Regions from separate parts of the Klebsiella sp. CSG-1 genome, predicted to be linked through region 3. Evidence: predicted binding sites of a transcription regulator. Region 3 holds the regulator's gene; each other region holds the start of a gene.
The links. The regulator PurR, encoded in region 3, represses purine synthesis genes. The targets are predictions, from matches to a motif close to CANGCAAACGTTTGCNTG.

Region 1 (4,195 bases), on a different contig from region 3:
TAGGGCGCTGCACCAGCTCTTCGGTGAGCCGGATGGCGGCCTGGCGCAGCGCCTTATAGCCGCCGACGATCAGGGGGTAATCCACGCCCGCTTCCTTCAGCCACTGCTGGACGATATGTGAACGCTGACCGCCGCGGGCGCAGCACAGATAGCCCTGCGGATAACGTAAGCAGGCGTCGCGCCATGCGGCGAGACGCTTTTCCCGCACCTCGCCGCTGACTAACTGATGGCCCAGCGCTAAGGCCGCGTCTGCGCCGTGGCGTTTATAGCAGGTGCCGACGGCGGCGCGCTCGGCGTCGTCCATCAGCGGCAGGTTCAGTGCCGCGGGAAGTGCGCTTTGGCGGAATTCGATCGGGGCGCGGACGTCAATGATTGGCGTGTCCGCTGTGAGAATAGTGCGGTAATCGGTCCCATTTTTCATGGGTCATCCTTCTGAAGTCAAACTGAAAGCGTCTTTAAATAAGAAAATCTTTAAAGCAAGGAGGGGATTCTACGCGCCTGAATGTCTGCCGGGGAAGGGCGAAGATCAATTCCCCGGCAAATAGCCGGTTTCATTCGGGCGAACGGGCGGCGGATGCGCTGCTCGCCCGAAGGGGTCAGGAGGATTACGCCAGCTGGGATTGCGCCCAGAAGATACCGCTGGCGTACTCCGGCGGCAGGATAGGTTTTAACGCTTCCAGCGTGGCGCTCAGGCGGTCGGTATCGCTGTCGGTCAGGTTAAGGTGACCCACTTTGCGCCCCGGACGCACCTCTTTGTCGTACCAGTGCAGATGCACCAGCGGCAGCTTCAGCCAGTCGTAGTTCAGATCGGTACCGATCAGGTTGATCATCACCGAAGGGCTGTTCACGACCGGCGGCGGCAGCGGCAGGCCGGTAATCGCCCGCAGATGCAGTTCGAACTGGCTGATCGAGGCCCCGTTCTGGGTCCAGTGACCGCTGTTGTGCACGCGTGGCGCCAGCTCGTTAATCAGCAGGCCGTCAGCGGTGACAAAACACTCCATCGCCATCACGCCCACGTAGTTCAGCGCGTTCATAATGGCGGTAAGCATGCTTTCCGCCTGGTCCTGCTGGCGGGCATTGGCCTGCGGGAAGGCGACGCTGGTACGCAGAATGCCCTCCTGATGCAGGTTGCGGGTCAGCGGGTAGAACACCGTGCTGCCATCCTGCGCGCGGGCGCCAACCAGCGACACTTCGGCGGAAAAGTTGATGCCTTGCTCAACAATGCATTGGCCATAGTTTTCATCCGGTAGCTGCGCAATGTCGTTTTCACGCAGTCGCCATTGGCCGCGACCGTCGTAACCGCCCACGCGACGCTTAACGATAGCCAGTTCGCCCAGACGTGCGAATACCGCCGGCCACTCGCTTTTATCTGCCAGCAGCTGCCATGGCGCGGTGGCGAGCTCCAGCTTATCAAACAGCTGTTTTTGCGTCAGACGGTCGGCAATGATCGGGAACACATCGCGGTTAACAAACGCCGGGTGGCGCGCCAGTTCACGCGTGAGCGCCGTTTCCGGCCAACGTTCGATTTCGGCAGTGATCACGCTTTGCTGAAACGGCACCGCTTCAGGATCGGCTTCCAGACCGACTGGCCAGACGGCGATACCCAGCGGTTCACCGGCCTGGCGCAACATCCGGCCTAGCTGGCCGTTGCCAAGGATGCAAACCTGCTTCATGCCGCACCCCGCGGATCCGGATTCTCCAGCACCTCATCGGTCTGGGCCTGACGCCAGGCGCTCAGGCGCTGATGCAGTTCAGCGTCGTGCAGCGCCAGAATCTGCGCCGCCAGCAGAGCCGCGTTGGCGGCACCGGCTTTGCCGATGGCCAGTGTACCGACCGGAATTCCGCGCGGCATCTGAACAATAGAGTAGAGACTGTCTACGCCGCTTAACGCCGCGCTTTGGACCGGCACACCGAGCACCGGCACCAGGGTTTTCGCCGCAATCATGCCCGGCAGATGCGCCGCGCCGCCCGCACCGGCAATAATCACCTGATAACCGTTGCTTTCCGCGCCTTCGGCAAAGCTAAACAGCTTATCGGGCGTCCGGTGTGCGGAGACCACTTCAACATGGTACGGAACGTTCAGGGCATCAAGGATTTCTGCGGTAAACTGCATGGTAGCCCAGTCGCTTTTGGACCCCATCACGATGGCGATACGCGCCGTATTATTGCGGGAAGACATGCGTCTTAAAACTCCTGTGGGTGTGCTTCACACTGCTTTAGAGGCCACAGAGAATAACATGATCTTTCGGTAAGGAAAACGGTTGCGTCACCGGTGATAGGGTGAAAATGGGCTGGAAATTAAAACGGGAATGAGATCAGTTCAACGTCGTCTTTGCTGACTTTGACCATCGACCCTTCGCTGTGCCAGGCGCCGAGGACCACGCGAAACGCCGGTTTGCCGTTGGCCTCTAGCGGGTGGACGGCAGGACGATGCGTGTGACCGTGAATCAGCCACTGCACCTGATGCCTCTCCAGCGCTTCGACCACCGCCTGCGGATTGACATCCATTATTTCCAGCGACTTGCTGCTGTTGGCCGCTTTACTGTCGGCGCGCATTCTGGCGGCGATGCGGCGGCGAATAAACAGCGGCAGGGCAAGGAACAGACGCTGAATCCACGGCGTATGGACTTTGGCACGAAAAGCCAGATAGCCCGGATCGTCGGTGCAGAGCGTATCGCCATGCATAATCAGGACCCGACGGCCGTACAGGTCGAGCACTTTTTCTTCCGCCAGCAGCGTCATCCCGCAGGCGCGTGCGAAGCGCTGGCCAACGAGAAAGTCGCGGTTGCCGTGAACAAAATAGCAGGGCACGCCTGATTGAGTTAATGCGTTGATTGCCGAGGCGATTTGCTGATGCAGCGGGTTCGGATCGTCATCGCCAATCCAGGCTTCAAACAGATCGCCAAGGATATACAGCGCGTCCGCCTCACGGGCTTCGCCGGCTAAAAAGCGTAGAAAACCGGCGGTGATCGCCGGTTCTTCTGTTTGCAGATGCAAATCCGCAATAAAAAGTGTCGCCACGAATTACTCGCTGACGGTGACGCTTTTGATCACAACATCTTCTTTCGGCACATCCTGATGCATGCCGCTGCGGCCGGTAGCGACCGCTTTGATTTTGTCGACCACGTCCATGCCTTCAACCACTTCGGCAAATACGCAGTAGCCCCAACCCTGCAGGTTTTCACCAGAGAAGTTCAGGAAGTCGTTATCGACAACGTTAATGAAGAACTGCGCGGTGGCGGAGTGAGGTGCCTGAGTACGGGCCATGGCCAGAGTACCGCGGGTGTTTTTCAGGCCGTTGTTGGCTTCGTTCTGGATCGGGGATTTGGTGGTTTTCTGCTCCATGCCTGGCTCAAAGCCGCCGCCCTGGATCATGAAACCGTTGATAACACGGTGGAAAATGGTGTTGTTGTAGAAACCTTCGCGGCAGTAATCCAGGAAGTTTTTAACTGTTTCCGGCGCTTTGTCGTCAAAGGTTTTGATGACGATATCGCCATGATTAGTGTGGAAAGTAACCATTTTTGCATCCTGTTCCGATGATTGTGGTGCTTAAACCCAAAGTTGGGCGTGACATAGGGGGCTGTTATAGCATAACCGCCGGGTTCGATCACCTTGCATTGTGTGCTGCTTCGGGGTTGAATTAAGGTTAGAATACGCGACTTATATCCACACACGTCTACACGGAATCTTCGATGTTAAAAATTTTTAATACACTGACGCGCCAAAAAGAAGAGTTTAAACCTATCCATGCCGGGGAAGTGGGCATGTACGTGTGTGGAATTACCGTTTACGATCTCTGTCATATCGGCCATGGCCGTACTTTCGTCTCTTTTGACGTGGTTGCCCGCTACCTGCGTTTTCTCGGTTATAAGCTGAAGTACGTGCGCAACATTACCGATATCGACGATAAAATCATTAAGCGTGCTAATGAGAATGGCGAAAGCTTTGTCGCGCTGGTCGATCGCATGATTGCCGAAATGCACAATGATTTCGATGCGCTGAATATTCTGCGTCCGGATATGGAGCCTCGCGCCACCCATCATATTCCCGAGATCATTGAAATCACCGAACAACTGATCGCACGTGGCCATGCGTACGTAGCGGACAACGGTGATGTGATGTTCTCGGTACCGACCGATCCGAATTACGGGCAGCTGTCGCGCCAGGATCTGGATCAGCTGCAGGCTGGCGCGCG
Region 2 (4,195 bases), on a different contig from region 3:
CATTTTCATCGAGTAGGCGTTCAGCGCATCGTAGTCAAAGAAGCCTTTAAAGATATCATCGAGGCAGTAACGCAGGATGTTATCAAGCAAGATCATTGGTTTGCGGCGACGCGGTGCTTCCGGCGGCAGATTGACGAACCGCGGGACTTTATCTGACGGAATCTCCAGCAGGGCGTAGTTGATGGTCTCCCCGCGGATGATTTCGACCGCCAGATAGGTGTAATCATCTTTCAGGAACTGGATCAGGTCCGTTTCAGGGTTAATCAGGATCGGGGTGATGTGCTGACGCAGGTACTGTTTAAAATAGTTGCGTAGCCAGGACTGCTGATTCACCGAGAGCTGGCGTTCATTGATCAAAAAGATCTGGTTACGCGCCATTTCCAGCAGCAGCTCATTATACAGGCTGTCAAATTCCTGATCGGCCTTCAGAACGCGGGCCTGAATTTTGCCTAACAAATGGCGAGAATGGGCGGTACTCCCTTGTTCTTCGCTAATTATGATGCGGCGCTTAAGTTCAGCGAAGCGCACTTTATAAAATTCATCGAGGTTGTTGGAGTAGATGCCCAAAAAGCGCATGCGCTCAATCAGTGGATTGCTTTTATCCGCCGCTTCCTGAAGTACGCGTTCGTTAAAGGACAACCAGCTGAGTTCTTTCTCGATATATAGCTTTTCCTGGCCCATTACAACTCACACTCCGGTTGATTGATGTTGCTTTTTCATTATGGCGAGCTTTGCCATTGAATGTCCAACTATGTCAAAGAAGTATGACAGTTTTCTTTCAATGTGCTGTGAACAAAAACGATGGCGAGCGAGTGCCCATATTGTGTGCAAAGCGAGGCCGTGCCTGGAGATTAACAGGGCAAAAATCATCGTTGATTTGAACAAAACCGGGGGAAAGCGGCTGGCGCTGAACCAATAAAAGGCGCCTCTGGCGAGTGCCGGAGACGCTGATGATTATTCTTCGGCCGCATGGCCCTGCGGCGGCAGAGGGGCGTTATCAAGCCAGGCCTGATTCCCCTCCATGCGCAGACGACCGTCCACAAACCAGCTCACCACCAGCGGATAGATGGCATGTTCCTGAGCCTGCACGCGGGCGGTAATCTCGTCTTCGCTATCCCCGGCAAAAACCGGCACTTTGGCCTGCAGAATGACCGGACCACCGTCGAGCTCATCGGTGACGAAATGCACCGAGGTACCGTGCTCCTCATCACCGTTTTCCAGTACCTGGCGATGCGTATGCAGCCCCGGGTATTTTGGCAACAACGACGGGTGGATATTCAGCAGGCGCCCCTGATAATGGGCGACAAACGCCGGACTAAGGATCCGCATGTAGCCTGCCAGCACTACCAGATCCGGCGCATAAGCATCGATCTCATGCATCAGCTCGCGATCGAAGGCTTCGCGATTGGCAAACTGGCTGGCCGACAACGCATGGGCCGGGATACCGGCCTCACGCGCGCGTTCAAGGCCGAACGCGTCGGCCTTATTGCTGAATACCGCTCTCAGGGTGCCGTTAATCTGCTTTCGGGCGCAGGCATCAATTATCGCCTGCAAATTGCTTCCGTTACCGGAAATCAGCACCACAATGTTTTTCATTCAATGACCACACGCTGTTCGGAATCAGAAGCTTTGATATAGCCGATTTTCCACGCGTTTTCACCTTTCTCGTTCAGCAGCGCGATGGCGCTGTCGGCGACGTCTGCCGGCAGGGCGATAACCATGCCGACGCCGCAGTTAAAGGTACGGTACATTTCATGGCTGCTGACGTTACCGGCCTGCTGCAACCAGTTGAACACTTCTGGCCATTGCCAGGAGGACTCGTCGATGACCGCCTGGGTGTTATCCGGCAGAACGCGCGGAATGTTTTCCCAGAAGCCGCCGCCGGTCAGGTGGGCAATCGCGTGGACTTCAACGTTAGCAATCAGGTCCAGCACCGACTTAACGTAGATGCGGGTCGGCGCCAGCAGATGGTCGGCCAGCGGCGAACCATTCAGATCGGTGGTCTGCGGATCGACGCCGCTGACTTCGATAATTTTGCGCACCAGCGAGTAGCCGTTGGAATGTGGACCGCTGGAGGCCAGCGCGACCAGCACGTCGCCATCGGCAACTTTGCTACCATCGATAATTTCTGATTTTTCTACTACGCCGACGCAAAAGCCCGCGACGTCATAGTCATCGCCGTGGTACATGCCCGGCATTTCCGCCGTTTCGCCGCCAACCAGCGCACAGCCTGACTGCAGGCAGCCTTCTGCGATGCCGCTGATGACGCTGGCTGCCGTATCGACATCCAGTTTACCGGTTGCATAGTAGTCGAGGAAAAACAGGGGTTCTGCCCCCTGGACCACCAGGTCATTGACGCACATCGCCACCAGGTCAATACCGATAGTATCGTGGCGCTTCAGGTCCATCGCCAGCCGCAGCTTGGTGCCGACGCCGTCAGTGCCGGAAACCAGAACCGGCTCGCGGTATTTTTGCGGCAATGCGCACAGTGCGCCGAATCCGCCCAGTCCACCCATCACTTCCGGGCGTCGGGTTTTCTTCACCACACCCTTGATACGGTCGACGAGCGCGTTGCCTGCATCAATATCTACGCCGGCATCTTTATAGCTGAGAGAGGTTTTATCGGTCACTGCGAAATCTCCACACATTTGCGGTAGCAAGAAAAATCGGCGCAATTCTAACAGGGAAAGCAAACGTTTGCGAGCCTGCTTTGCAGTCGGCGTTAATCGGCTGCGATATGAACAAATTTGAAGCGGTTCACGAAAATGAAACCGGGTACATTCTTGTACTTGCCTCTGACATCGGGAATAGCCATCATGCCACTGAAACCGGTTTCTTTTTTTGTTCAGGAGAGCCGAAGGTTGATTCTGCGGGGATTCAGGAGGAAGAGACGGGATGAACATTGCCGCATTTGATATCGGTGGAACGGCGTTAAAAATGGGCGTCAGCACCGCTGCGGGCGAACTGCTTGAAAAAGGTAAGCAGTCGATTATTGACAGCGACGGCGACCAGATACTGCAAGCGATGCTGGCGTGGATTGCTGCTCACCCGACGTGTGAAGGCGTGGCGATCGGCGCGCCTGGCTATGTCAACCCGCACACCGGCTTTATCGAAATGGGCGGCGCAATCCGTCAGTTCGATAATTTTGCGATTAAGCGCTGGCTGGAACAACAGACCGGGCTTCCGGTCGCCATCGAAAACGATGCTAACTGCGTCCTGCTCGCCGAGCGCTGGCAGGGTAAGGCGGTCGACATGAGTGACTTTCTGGTCCTGACAATCGGCACCGGCGTCGGCGGCGCGATTTTTTGTCACAACCAGCTGGTGCATGGCGCGCGTTTTCGCGCGGGCGAATTCGGCTATATGCAGACCGAACGCCCCGGCGCCCGCGATGTGCGCCGCTCTTCAATGAATGAAAACTGCACGATGCGCGTATTGCGCGACCGCTATGCCGGGCATGTCGGTAAATCGCTGGAAGCGGTAACCGGTGAAGAGATCTTCGATCGCTACGAGGCGGGCGATGCGGTTTGCCAGCGGCTGGTGGCTGACTTTTTCAACGGTCTCGGTACCGGTCTGTATAACCTGGTGAACATTTTTGATCCGCAGGCCATTTTCATCGGCGGCGGCATTGTGGAACGGCCGGGCTTTTTGGCGCTGCTGCGCGAACATCTGGCCTGGTTCGGTATCGCGGACTATCTCGACACCGTCAGCCACGGCAACGATGCCGGTTTGATGGGGGCGGTTTACCATTTTAATCAGCAAAACCGATCGCTTAACGGCGATCGCTCATAAGGAAGAGAACATGTCTGGATTTAAAGAAGGTTTTCTGTGGGGCGGCGCGGTGGCGGCGCATCAGCTGGAAGGCGGCTGGCAGGAAGGGGGTAAAGGCGTCAGCGTGGCCGACGTGATGACCGCCGGCGCACACGGCGTGCCGCGTGAAATCACCGATGGCGTACTGCCGGGGAAAAATTACCCCAATCATGAGGCGATTGATTTTTACCATCGTTATAAAGAAGACATTCAGCTGTTTGCTGAAATGGGGTTCAAATGCTTCCGCACTTCGATTGCCTGGACACGTATCTTCCCGCTGGGTGATGAGCTGGAGCCTAACGAAGCAGGGCTCCAGTTCTATGACGACCTGTTTGATGAATGTCTGAAGTACGGCATTGAACCGGTGATTACGCTCTCTCACTTCGAG
Region 3 (4,195 bases):
ACTGGCGCTGACCGACGCTGCAGAAGTATTGAGATCTTGCTGGATGGCCGAAAAGGCCGGCAGATACATGTCGGTAGCGAGGAAACCCAGCACGCTGAGTCCCGCCAGCCACACTAAAAATCCTTTCCCGGGTTGTTGCATAACATTCTCTTATAGATGCAGGTATGATGCCGCAGAGTGTAGGGAGTGCATTCTGGCTTGTGAAACGCTAATATTTGCTACATGCGTTCAAAATTTTTGCAGGCAGAATATGTGGTCCGAATACTCACTCGAAGTTGTTGATGCTGTCGCCCGCAACGGCAGCTTTAGCGCCGCGGCGCAGGAGCTGCACCGCGTACCTTCGGCGGTCAGTTATACCGTACGTCAGCTGGAGGAGTGGCTGGCGGTACCGCTTTTTGAACGCCGCCATCGCGATGTCGAATTGACCACCGCCGGGCTCTGGTTTTTACAGGAAGGACGATCTGTTATCAAAAAAATGCAGATCACCCGCCAGCAGTGTCAGCAGATAGCCAACGGCTGGCGTGGTCAGCTGTCGATAGCCGTGGATGACATTGTTAAACCGGCCCGTATGCGCCAGATGATTGTTGATTTTTATCGTCACTTTCCCGATGTCGAGCTGATTGTTTTTCAGGAGGTTTTCAACGGTGTCTGGGACGCGCTGGCCGACGGACGCGTGGAACTGGCTATCGGGGCAACCCGTTCGATTCCGGTGGGGGGACGCTACGCCTTTCGCGATATGGGGATGTTGAGCTGGCATTGCGTGGTGGCGAGCCATCATCCTCTGGCGCAGATGAGCGGGCCGCTCAGCGATGATGTGTTGCGCAACTGGCCGTCGCTGGTCAGGGAGGACACCTCCCGCTCGCTACCAAAACGCACGACCTGGCTACTGGACAATCAGAAAAGGGTGGTGGTGCCGGACTGGGAATCCTCGGCCACCTGCCTCTCGGCGGGATTGTGCGTAGGGATGGTGCCGAGCCATTTTGCTCGCCCGTGGATTGACCGCGGTGAATGGACCGCGCTGGCGCTGGAAAACCCGTTCCCGGACGCCGCGTGCTGCCTGACCTGGCAGCAGAGCGACACGTCACCGGCGCTGTCGTGGCTACTGGATTATCTGGGGGACAGTGAAACGTTAAACCGGGAGTGGCTGCGGGCGCCGGAGTAACCGGCGCCGCACGGGCGATTAGCGACGGTAGTCGACGAACGGGCCGTCTACGACGGAGCGGCGCTCTACCAGCCGCGGGTGAACCTCGATCGACTGTGACTCTTCGCGCTTGTTGACGATACGATCCATCAGCATATTGAAGGCCGCTTCCCCCAGCGAATCTTTCGGCTGGTGGATGGTGGTCAGCGCCGGGCTGAAATAGCGGGCGTTACGCACGTTATCATACCCGATCAGCGAAATGTCCTGCGGCACGCGTAGCCCCATCTCATCCGCAGCGCAGATTGCGCCCATCGCCATGATGTCGCCGCCGCAGAAGACCGCCGTCGGGCGATGCTGCTGGCTGAGGATCTGCTGCATTGCGCGGTAGCCGGATTCAGGCTCGAAGTCTCCCTGCACAATCCAGCTTTCCGGAACGGCGATCTGCGCTTCTTCCATGGCTTTCATAAAGCCCGCCAGGCGCCCGGCGCCGGTGTTACGCTCCAGCGGACCCGGGATCACGCCGATTTCACGATGGCCGCGTTCCACCAGATAGCGACCGGCCATATAACCGCCCTCAAAGGCGTTATCGATGACCGAATCGGTAAAGTCGGCTTTGGATTCACCCCAGTCCATTACCACCATCGGAATATGGCGGTACTCTTCCAGCATGCTGAGCACCGATTCCGGATATTCAGAACACATAACCAGCAGGCCGTCGACGCGCTTTTGCGCCATCATCGACAGATAGGCCTGCTGCTTTTCGAGATCGTTCCACGCATTGCCCAGAATCAGGGTATAGCCTTTCTGGAAACAGCTCTTTTCTACGGCTTCAATAATCTCAGCGAAATAGGCCGCTTCGCTGCTGGTGGCCAGCAGGCCAATCGATTTGGTGTGATTAACCTTCAGGCTGCGAGCAACGGCACTGGGGGAATAGTGCAGCTCTTTGATCGCCGCCCACACGGCGTTGCGGGTTTCTTCCGCCACGAAACGGGTTTTGTTAATTACATGTGACACTGTTGTAGTGGAAACGTTTGCGCGCTTCGCTACATCTTTAATTGTTGCCATTACTTCTCACTCCAGACCTTGACCTGATCGTCTGATTATCGATACGTAAACGTTTGCCTATACACACCCTGAATACAATTTTCAACATTGCATCACGTCGGGAAAACGACACAGAACGACAGGAAGGGGTCAATGGCCGATACGCTTTCAAATTAGCGTGGGATTTTGTCCGATCTTGCGGCAAAGGGGAAGAGCAAAAATGTGCATCACCCTAAAACATGGAAGATTTTTGCGCTATATTGTGCAAAAATGAGCAAGCTCACTTTTCATGTGGGGATAACTGGGGGAAAAATTGATGGATACAGATTTAAAGTTTTCGCTGACGACAACGATTATTGTCCTGGGTCTGATCGTGGCCGCCGGCCTGACCGCGGTGCTGCACTGATTTATCCGGGGGAGAGGGCTCTTTCCCCCGATGTCCCGCCATTATTATCAATTTCGCAAAAATCTTTTGCCATTTCGTTTACTTTTGTTTTTTTGTGATTGATGTCATGCTTTTGACTTCTGATGAGATACCGTCGCCGATGACGGTCTGCTGGAGTCATTGAATGAAAATCAACTTTCCCTTGTTAGCGCTGGCGATAGGCGCGTTTGGTATTGGCACCACGGAGTTTTCCCCGATGGGGCTGCTGCCGGTGATTGCCAAAGGTGTCGACGTGTCAATTCCGGCGGCGGGAATGCTGATCAGCGCGTATGCGATCGGCGTGATGGTCGGTGCGCCGCTGATGACTTTGCTGCTCTCTCATCGCGCGCGCAGAAATGCGCTGATTTTTCTGATGGCTATCTTTACGCTGGGGAACATTCTCTCCTCAATGGCGCCGGATTACACCACGCTGCTGATTTCGCGCATTATCACCAGTCTTAACCACGGCGCTTTCTTTGGCCTCGGGTCGGTGGTGGCGGCGAGCGTGGTGCCGAAACACAAACAGGCCAGCGCGGTGGCGACCATGTTCATGGGCTTGACTATCGCTAATATTGGCGGCGTTCCGGCGGCGACATGGCTTGGCGAGACCATCGGCTGGCGGATGTCGTTCCTCGCGACGGCAGGTCTGGGGCTGGTGGCGATGGTCAGCCTGTGGTTTTCGTTGCCCAAAGGCAGCGCTGGCGAGCGTCCGAACGTAAAACAGGAGCTCTCGGTGCTGGTTCGTCCGCAGGTGCTCTCCGCATTGCTGACCACCGTGCTGGGGGCCGGCGCGATGTTTACCCTCTATACCTATATTTCACCGGTGCTGCACACCATTACGCACGCCTCACCGCTGTTCGTCACCGCCATGCTGGTGTTGATTGGCGTCGGCTTTTCACTGGGTAACTACCTCGGCGGTAAATTCGCCGACCGTTCCGTCTCCGGGACGCTGAAGGGTTTTCTGCTGCTGCTGATGGTTATCATGCTGGCGATTCCGCTGCTGGCGCAGACGCAGCTGGGAGCCGCAATCAGTATGGTGGTCTGGGGGGCGGCGACCTTCGCCGTGGTTCCACCGCTGCAAATGCGGGTGATGCGAGTGGCTCATGAAGCACCGGGTCTCTCTTCGTCGGTCAATATCGGAGCGTTTAACCTCGGCAATGCGCTGGGTGCGGCAGCCGGTGGCGCGGTGATTTCTGGCGGACTGGGCTATGCCTTTGTGCCGGTGATGGGAGCGATCATTGCCGGTGTGGCGCTGCTGCTGGTGCTGTTCGGCGGGCGTTCGCAGCCGGAAGAGGCGTTGGTCTGACAGTCGGTATATTCGCAGAAGGGTTGCCCCTTCTGCGTTAGCGTTTTAGGCCGCCAGATTGGCTGCCACAAACTTCCAGTTTACCAGCGCCCAGAAGTGCGCCAGATAGTCAGGACGGGCGTTGCGGTAGTCGATGTAATAGGCATGTTCCCAGACATCCACGGTCAGCAGCGGTTTGGCGTCGCCGGTCAGCGGCGTGCCAGCGTTGCTGGTGGAGACAATGCTCAGGCTGCCATCGCTATTTTTAACCAGCCATGTCCAGCCTGCGCCAAAGTTCTTC

Region 1: a site for PurR is predicted at 2,251-2,268, ahead of purE (5-(carboxyamino)imidazole ribonucleotide mutase). Genes of this name have one in related genera too.
Region 2: a site for PurR is predicted at 2,687-2,704, ahead of purM (phosphoribosylformylglycinamidine cyclo-ligase). Genes of this name have one in related genera too.

What each region holds. Positions count from the first base shown of each region.
Region 1 is NZ_JBWNLD010000001.1:643,594-647,788, reverse strand. It holds gene mnmH (tRNA 2-selenouridine(34) synthase MnmH) at 1-421, opposite strand, end outside; gene purK (5-(carboxyamino)imidazole ribonucleotide synthase) at 606-1,673, opposite strand; gene purE (5-(carboxyamino)imidazole ribonucleotide mutase) at 1,670-2,179, opposite strand; gene lpxH (UDP-2,3-diacylglucosamine diphosphatase) at 2,299-3,021, opposite strand; gene ppiB (peptidylprolyl isomerase B) at 3,025-3,519, opposite strand; gene cysS (cysteine--tRNA ligase) at 3,693-4,195, shown strand, end outside.
Region 2 is NZ_JBWNLD010000003.1:12,215-16,409, forward strand. It holds gene ppk1 (polyphosphate kinase 1) at 1-681, opposite strand, end outside; gene purN (phosphoribosylglycinamide formyltransferase) at 955-1,596, opposite strand; gene purM (phosphoribosylformylglycinamidine cyclo-ligase) at 1,593-2,630, opposite strand; gene bglK (beta-glucoside kinase BglK) at 2,896-3,789, shown strand; gene AC007G_RS08185 (6-phospho-beta-glucosidase) at 3,800-4,195, shown strand, end outside.
Region 3 is NZ_JBWNLD010000009.1:23,740-27,934, reverse strand. It holds gene punC (purine nucleoside transporter PunC) at 1-141, opposite strand, end outside; gene punR (DNA-binding transcriptional activator PunR) at 251-1,162, shown strand; gene purR (HTH-type transcriptional repressor PurR) at 1,181-2,206, opposite strand; gene cydH (cytochrome bd-I oxidase subunit CydH) at 2,502-2,591, shown strand; gene AC007G_RS20290 (MFS transporter) at 2,755-3,915, shown strand; gene sodB (superoxide dismutase [Fe]) at 3,961-4,195, opposite strand, start outside.